2 regions of the Mangrovibacillus sp. Mu-81 genome follow, and region 1 is predicted to be linked to the other one. Evidence: predicted binding sites of a transcription regulator. Region 1 holds the regulator's gene; the other holds the start of a gene.

Region 1 (4,435 bases):
AATTAAAAACGTGGAAATCCCTTTCAGTCAGCTAGAGAAAGCATTGGATAACAAAATGATGTTTGACGGATCTTCAATTGAAGGTTTTGTGCGAATCGAAGAATCGGATATGTACTTATTCCCGGACCTTGACACTTGGCTTGTGTTCCCTTGGACAGCAGAAAAAGGGAAAGTCGCTCGTCTGATCTGTGATATCTATAACCCTGATGGTACACCATTCGAAGGGGATCCGCGCAACAACCTCAAGCGAGTATTAAAAGAAATGGAAGAGCTTGGATTTACTGATTTCAATCTTGGGCCAGAACCTGAATTCTTCCTATTCAAACTGGACGTAAATGGTGAACCTACTCTTGAACTTAACGATAATGGCGGTTATTTTGACCTTGCACCAACTGACTTAGGTGAGAACTGCCGTCGTGATATTGCCCTTGAATTGGAAGAAATGGGCTTTGAAATTGAAGCTTCCCATCATGAGGTTGCACCTGGTCAGCATGAAATCGACTTTAAATACGCAAGTGCATTGAGAGCTTGTGACGACATCCAGACGTTCAAACTTGTTGTGAAAACAATTGCTCGCAAACATGGTCTGCATGCTACATTTATGCCAAAACCATTATTTGGTGTGAATGGTTCCGGGATGCATTGTAATATGTCACTATTTAAAGATGGTAAAAATTCTTTCTTCGACGAAAAAGGAGATTTACAATTAAGTGACACTGCACGCCAGTTCCTTGCTGGAACAATCAAGCATGCGACGGCGTTCACTGCGATCACCAATCCTACTGTAAATTCGTATAAACGACTAGTACCAGGGTATGAGGCTCCTTGCTATGTTGCATGGTCTGCTCAAAACCGCAGTCCTTTGATCCGTATCCCTGCATCCCGTGGTATCAGTACCCGTGTAGAGGTGCGGAGTGTTGACCCGGCAGCCAATCCTTACCTGGCTATGTCAGTACTTCTGGCCGCTGGGCTTGACGGAATTAAAAACAATCTTGAAGCACCTAAACCAATAGACCGTAACATTTATGTAATGGATAAGAAGGAACGTGAAGAAGCAGGAATCATTGATTTACCAGCTACTTTACATGCTGCCCTTGAAGAATTGAAAAAGGATGAAGTGATCGTTAAATCACTAGGCGGTCATATCTTCGAACACTTTGTGGAAGCAAAGGAAATCGAGTGGGATATGTTCAGAACACAAGTACATCCTTGGGAGAGAGAACAGTATATCCAAATGTATTAAGACCTAAATTTATATGAATACATGATATAAAGCCGGCGCGATCCATTGCGCCGGCTTTTTTATGTCAAAATAAAAAAAGAGGCTGTGACAAAACAAAAAACAACTGCCTATAGGCGAACATTACTATTTCCGTGCAAGACTTCGCTTTCCGCGGGTAGCCCGTGATCCTCCTTTTCCCGCAGGAGTCTTCGTCTTACACTCCAATCAACCACTGGAACAAGCTATATACAAAATGGACATTTGAACAAAGCTAATAAAAACCCGAACTTACTTGAACTTAGAGTTCAAATTAGTTCGGGTTTTATTCAGAACTTTTGTTCCAGACTCTTTAAAGATTAATGCACTTGCCGATATACCCCGATGACTTTTCCTAAAATAGATACATTCCGTAAGATGATCGGACTCATGGAGGAGTTCTCAGGCTGTAATCTTACAAAATCCCTTTCTTTGAAGAAGCGCTTGACTGTTGCTTCATCTTCTTCCGTCATGGCAACGACAATATCTCCGTTGTTGGCTGTCTGCTGCTGGCGTACTATGACGAAGTCCCCGTCAAGGATCCCGGCTTCGATCATACTATCTCCCATGATTTCAAGCATAAAGACCTGTTCATCTGAAGGGGCAAGACGCTCAGGAAGAGGAAAGAACTCCTCTACATTTTCTACAGCTGTTATTGGCTGACCAGCTGTGACCTTCCCGATGAGAGGAACATTTACAACCTTATTGCGAGGAATCGAATCTTCCTCTAAATCAAGGATTTCAATTGCTCTCGGTTTTGTCGGATCCCGGCGAATGAGCCCTTTGCTTTCCAATCTTGCTAAATGTCCGTGGACAGTGGAACTTGAAGCTAAACCGACTGCTTCCCCGATTTCACGAACGGATGGAGGGTAACCTTTTTCCTTCACTGATGCTTTAATGTATTGCAGTATGTCTTGCTGACGTTTAGACAATTTTGTCATATTCACGCACCTCTATTATCGATCTTATGTTCCCATTATAGCATGTCTAATCGAACGATACAAACATAAGTTCGAATTTTTAGTTGACACCAAACGAATGTTCGTATTACAATCGAGTTACAAAGAACAGAACAAACATTCGCATGGAGGTTATATTTATGTTATCACTTATTTGGAGTCGTTTCTCATATATTATAATTCTTTTCACACTATCCTTTTTGTCATCTGGCTACATTTTTTTAAGTGCGGACAGCAGTCCTGCATACGAAACAGTCAGAGTGAGTGAAGGGGATACCCTATGGACGATTGCAGAAAAGTTTGAAGAGGATTATTCTATGACAAGAGAAGAGTTTATTATTTGGGTGGGAGAAGAAAACAATCTTACTACCTACGTCATAAAACCTGGGATGTCCCTTGTATTGCCGGTGGAATCCCCCATATATCAGGAACACACGGATACACAGCTTGCCATGAATAACAAATAGAGGGTGAGATTCAATGAAAGCAGCGATTTACTGCAGGGTGAGCACGAAAAAAGATACGCAGGAAACTTCCTTGGAGAGACAGGAATCTGAATTAGTGAATCTTGCCGGAAAACACAACTTTGAGATTGCTGCCATCATTAAAGATCAGGCAAGCGGATTTGAATTGGACCGTCCCGGTGTACTAGTCTTGCTGGATTTAATAAAGGACCAATCCATCAATGCTGTGCTGATCCAGGATGAAACGAGAATAGGAAGAGGAAATGCGAAGATTGCATTGATTCATTGCATCTTAAAGGAAAATATAAAAATCATAAGTCAGACTCACAGTGGAGAGTTGCATTTATCCGAGTCGGATTCAATGGTCATCAATATCGTGAGCATGGTAGAAGAATATCAAAGAAAGCTGCATAATCTGAAGATTAAAAGGGGAATGAGAAGGGCAGTTGAAAATGGGTTCCGTCCTTATGATAATTTGAAAAATAAAGGTAATACCGAAGGCAGGGAACGAATTGAAGTGCCGGTTGAAGAAATTGTCCGCCTAAGAAAGAATGATCTGACTTTTGCGGAAATCGCTGCAACATTGAGAGGCTTTGGATATAATATATCAAAAGCGACCGTACATAGAAGATTTAAAGAATATATCTCTGCACAAGAAGAAACTTAATCCTTGTCATAGAGGCTGTTATCTAGTAACATATCGGTATATTTCAAAGAACTGAAGATATACGTTGATAATAGCTGTAAAGGAGTTTTCGTTCATGCTTTCAAAGAAAAAGATGAATAGAATTAATGAACTTGCCAAAAAGTCAAAAGCAAGTGGATTAACTGATAATGAAGCAAAAGAGCAGACTAAATTAAGAAAAGAATATCTGGAAACCTTCCGTCAGTCAATGAAAGGTACGATTGAAAACACACGAGTATTTGACTCTGAAGGCAATGAAGTAACACCAAAGAAAGTAAAGGATATTCAAAATAAGCGCAAAATGCATTAATAAATACAAGGCTAAATTATTATTGGATAAAGTGGTTTTTGCTCTGGCGCTAGCCTGCAAAGTCTTGCAAGGAAAATAAATGCGGTGCCTAACAAACACAAGATTAATTAAAGAGACAGGGACAAAAGCATTTTAGTTCAAGTAAGCCCGAACTCATTTGAATTCAAGGATTCAAGTAAGTTCGGGTTTTTTATTCGTTTTATTAAAAGGTTTATTTAGAATCAACACTGTTCGTCTTAAGGTAATTGTTTTTTGTTTTGTCCCAGCCTCCTTCTAGTACTGAACAATGGTTTACTATACAAAATCCCATTCCGCGAAGGTTTTTATTTTTCAACATAATAAAGTCATGTTATCATTCAAGTTAGTTGTATAAACTACTGAATAAGATTAATATTAATAAGAAGTAAGAAAAGGAAGGATGTCTGACATATGTTTGATAATACGGATCAGTTAGCTATTAATACAATAAGAACATTATCTATCGATGCAATTGAGAAAGCAGGTTCGGGACACCCGGGAATGCCTATGGGTGCTGCACCTATGGCGTATACCCTTTGGACACGCTTTATGAATCATAATCCAAAAAACCCTGATTGGTTCAACAGAGACCGCTTTGTATTGTCTGCGGGGCATGGTTCGATGCTGCTTTACAGCCTTCTCCATTTATCAGGTTATGACGTTTCAATGGATGACCTGAAGGAATTCCGCCAATGGGGGAGTAAAACACCGGGACATCCTGAGTATGGTCATACACCAGGC
Region 2 (4,435 bases), on a different contig from region 1:
ATATTTCAATTTCAAGCAGCCTTCCCGGCCCGCTATTTTATCGTTTATCTTTTCTGTCGCTGCATCTGTCAGTTGAATTTTCATATGACTTCCTCCTCCTTTTCATCCTATCATATTTCCACTGTTTCCTTTATAATATTGCATTTTTCCGTCTTTCACTTTACTATCATAATGGGGAAACTTTTGTATTATATAGAAAGGGTGGGTTTTCATGGCAAAAGCTCAAATCAAAGTCAATGACAACGGTTCTCTTCGTGTAAGCGGAGATGTGGAGCTGATCGACGCAGAAGGGAATGTATTTCCTACGAAGCAAGTCTTCTCTTTATGCCGCTGCGGTTTATCTGCAAATATGCCGTTCTGCGATGCTTCTCACAAGGGGAAATTCGAATCTTGTGTACGTGCGGAGAAAGTGCTGGATGAGGAATAAACATGTAACCGGAGAGACTTCAATGCGAAAGTCTCTCTTTTTTATTGGCACATGGCACCCTGCTCACCCTTCAAAAAAACGGATGTCCGAGATGCCCGGTAAACGAATATAGTGAACCTTCCCTTCACGGTCCACCACATGCAGCTTCCCTTCCAGCGCATCAGCATGGTGAATGGATCCGACGAGCTGTTCATGCCGATGATGTACATAATGAGTGATCGATACCGGCTTACCGAACTCCATCGCTTCCGCCACCACCTCGTTCAATACTTCCAATTCTTGTTCATCAAGCTCTTTTCTTTTTTCATACGTATCTTCCTTCGCCCAGTCCCGTAATAATTTCACATGCTCCGGCAGCATCATGGACGTCCATTTGATTCTTCCACGGTCACGAATCATGCCTGCTCACCTCCTGAATCCCGTCACGATTTATGTCCTCCGACGAGCCGCGCACGATGTCTCGCCGTTCCCGCTTCCGTATAGGATACCGCCCTGAGCAGGGAAGCCGACCCATACTTGCGGCGAATCTTATCCACTACATATCCCAATTCGCGCTTCTCCCACCGCTTGGGATCGAATAAAGAAATCTGCATCGTTTCATCTTCTGTAATATTTGAAAGGGCGATGGATATTTTCCGGACAGTCTTTCCGTTATAATTCTCTTCGAAAAGCTGGAGACAGACCCTGTACAAGTCCATCGTGATATTGGTCGGATCTTCCACTGTCCTTGAGCGGTGAAACCCCCCACCGAATTCTTCCTGGCTGTATCCGATCCCAAAACTGACCGTTCTTCCCGCCTTCTTATGCGTCCTTGCTCTTCTTGCCACCTCTTCACACATCTCAAGGATGACAGATTTGATTTCCTTCCTCTCCTTGTAATCCCTGAGGAGGATCTGGCTCTTTCCGAAGCTGATCTGCCCTTCCATGATCGGCGCCCCGATTTCCGATAAATCCACACCCCAGGCATGGTAATAGAGCTGGTTGCCCATGATCCCGAACTTCGCTTCGAGCTTTTCCACCCCATACTGCGCCAGCTGCCCGACCGAGAAGATCCCCATCCGGTTGAGCGTCTTTTCGAGCCGGCGGCCGATTCCCCACATCTCACTGAGAGGAGACAGCGGCCACAGTTTTTCCGGAACGTCTTCATACCTCCACTCTGCAATCCCTTCCTTCTTTGCTTCAAGGTCCAAACAGAGTTTGGAGAGAAGCATATTCGGTCCGATGCCAATCGCACACGGAAGCTGAAACTCCCTTTCCATATCATCTTTGACCTTCCGGGCGATGGTCATGGCGTCCCCCCACAGGTGAGTGGCCCCGTCAATTTTAATGAAGCTTTCATCGACACTGTACGTATGTATGGCGTCTTTCGGGACGTAGCGATGAAACAAGCGGGTGATTTCAGTGGAAATGCGTACGTAGGTGGCCATTTTCGGCTCCACGAGCCTGATGCGGGGATCCTTTGGGATTTCAAACATCCTCGATCCGGTCTTGATGCCAAAGTCCTTCTTTAACCTGGGAGATGCAGCCAGCACAATGCTCCCCTGCCTGTCCGGGTCCCCGACAACCGCCAAGTGGCATTCGAGCGGATCGAGGCCGAGCATGACAGCCGAACAGCTGGCGTAAAAGCTCTTCATATCGATGCATAAAATCTTGTGATGTGGCAGCCCGCTGTAATCGACGGTCATTTCCCATCCCTCCTTCACTCCTTATAATCGAACACTCGTTCTTATTTATTATATCTATGATTTTATACGAATATACGTTCGCTTTCAACTTAAATTACTGGGAATGGAGTTAAAATATTGGGAAACCGAAAAGCGGAGGCGGCTCGCTCAGAGGCGACAAGCATAAGGCAGGGCAGCCATAAAGGCGCTCTTTGCCTTTTTGGATGGCATGACTTATGTCTCGAGCCTCTAGCCGCCGGAGCTGGACAAACCGAAAAGCGGAGGGGCTTTGCTCAGAGGCGTGAGGCATAAGGCGAATCGGCCACGAAGGCGTTCTTTGCCTTCTTGGCCGAGTTGACTTATGACATGTGCCTCTAAGCCCCGGAGCTGGACAACCAGAAAAGCGGAAGGACTTTGAAGCGATGCGGGTAGCATACGACAATTAAAGTGCACCGCGGGACAAACAAGAATCATTCTAAGCAGCGCAATTACCGGGAAAGTGACGCAATAAATTGAAAAGAAGCTCAATTATCCCTAAAATGGCGCAATTAATTAAAATCCGGCGCAATACTTCAAAAAGTGGCGCAATAATCCTCATTACCCGGTCCCAAGAGGAATATACAGAGATGAGCACTGCCTTAAAAACCTACTTATTCAAATAAAAATATAAATGAATGCCCATTTCAGTTGTAACTATCCCGTTTTAATCTCATAAAAGGGTGAAACATCCTCCACATCTGCTGGGACCTCCATCAAATTCACTTTTGCATACAAACCCAAAAAGAGTCTGCTCCATCAAGAGCAGACTCCACCCATAAACAAATCTCACATCACCCTTTGCCGGCTTGAAACCCTGGATACTTCGTCATCCCGCCATCGGCGATCAATGTCGTTCCGGTTACGTAGCTTGCCTGTTCTGACGCAAGGAATGCCGCACAGGAAGCGATTTGTTCAGGTTCCCCTATGTAACCGAGCGGAATGAGTTTCTCAACCCCTTTTTTCTTTTCAGGGTCGGAAAACTTTTCTGCGTTAATGGGGGTATCGATGGCACCAGGGGCAATGTTGTTAACCCGTATGCCGTCAGGGGCAAACTCTAAAGCAAGGCTTTCCATCAACAGCTTCACCCCTCCTTTGCTGGCTGCATAATGAGCAAAATGCGGCCATGGGATGATTTCGTGTACAGATGAAATGTTAATGATGGACCCCTTGATGTTATGGTCCAGCATATATTCAGCCGCTTCCCGGCAGCCGAGGAAGGTTCCCGTCAGATTCGTATTCAATACTTTATTCCAATCTTCGAGGGACAACCTTTCTGACGGCACTTCATTTTCGATTCCTGCATTGTTCACATAAATATCGAGACTGCCATACGTATCGTGGGCGAACTTGACAAAGGCTTCCACATCCTCCTCTTTTGTCACATCCCCCTGAATGATGGAGGCAGTGCCCCCGCTCTGTTCGATTTCCTTCAATAATGCACGGGGGTTCTCTTCTTCACTGAAATAGTTAATGATCACCTTGCATTGTTCCTCTGCAAACCGCTTAGCAATCGACTTTCCGATCCCCGTGGCGGCACCTGTGATAATGACGACTTTTCCTTGTAAATCCGAATACATATGACTTCCTCCTTTATTATTTTTCAGAAAGCTCTGACCGTTGCAGCGATGGCTGCCTGTCTATTCTTTGGTAAAACCGAGCAGCACCCCTCCGATGATGATGAGGATACACCCTGCGATTACAAGCATAATTTGTTTCTTCGATTTCTTTTCCCCTAAGAAGAACAAACCTCCGATTGTTGAAATCACGATTCCTGTCTGGGACAGGGAAAAGCTTGTAGCCACACCGATTCTCGGAAGTGCGAGCAGCAATCCGAGATTTCCGGCTGCCCACATGAGACCGGTCAATATATTCCGGAGTGTATATTGATCAAAGGGTTTATGCCTGATGGTGATGGCGACCGCCCCGATGAACATCCCGATGGCCTGAGGTAAAATGGCTTCCCACCCGTCGATTTTGAACCAGCGGACAATGACGACATACGCTATGTATCCGAGACTTGAAATAAATAATGTAAGAAGCCCTTTCTTTAATTGCTGGTTATCTTTGTCCTCTGATTTTTGAGTATAGGAGGTCAAGACCACTCCAATGATCAGAGCGATGACCGCACCGCTTCCGAGCATGATGGTTTCCATGGTGGTCCACTCTTTGAACACCAGGACACCGAATAAGGTCGTACCGATCAATTGCATCCCGGTAGATACGGGAACGGTTTTCGCAACCCCTATAAACTTGACGCTCGCAAGCTGATTGACTTGTCCCACTGCCCAAAACACACCTGAAATGA

What was found. Region 1 encodes LexA, which represses DNA repair genes until DNA is damaged. Its sites were predicted from a motif close to CGAACATATGTTCG; they were not measured.
Region 2: a site for LexA is predicted at 2,180-2,193, ahead of V6B33_RS13045 (Y-family DNA polymerase). Genes of this name have one in related genera too.

What each region holds. Positions count from the first base shown of each region.
Region 1 is NZ_JBAJHU010000003.1:581,688-586,122, forward strand. Features, by position in the region: gene glnA (type I glutamate--ammonia ligase) at 1-1,243, shown strand, start outside; gene lexA (transcriptional repressor LexA) at 1,579-2,199, opposite strand; gene yneA (cell division suppressor protein YneA) at 2,358-2,684, shown strand; gene V6B33_RS10025 (YneB family resolvase-like protein) at 2,698-3,348, shown strand; gene V6B33_RS10030 (DUF896 domain-containing protein) at 3,443-3,676, shown strand; gene tkt (transketolase) at 4,106-4,435, shown strand, end outside.
Region 2 is NZ_JBAJHU010000005.1:189,151-193,585, reverse strand. Features, by position in the region: gene V6B33_RS13060 (iron-sulfur cluster biosynthesis family protein) at 1-84, opposite strand, end outside; gene V6B33_RS13055 (CDGSH iron-sulfur domain-containing protein) at 212-427, shown strand; gene V6B33_RS13050 (YolD-like family protein) at 491-826, opposite strand; gene V6B33_RS13045 (Y-family DNA polymerase) at 850-2,112, opposite strand; gene V6B33_RS13040 (glucose-1-dehydrogenase) at 2,922-3,707, opposite strand; gene V6B33_RS13035 (GRP family sugar transporter) at 3,768-4,435, opposite strand, start outside.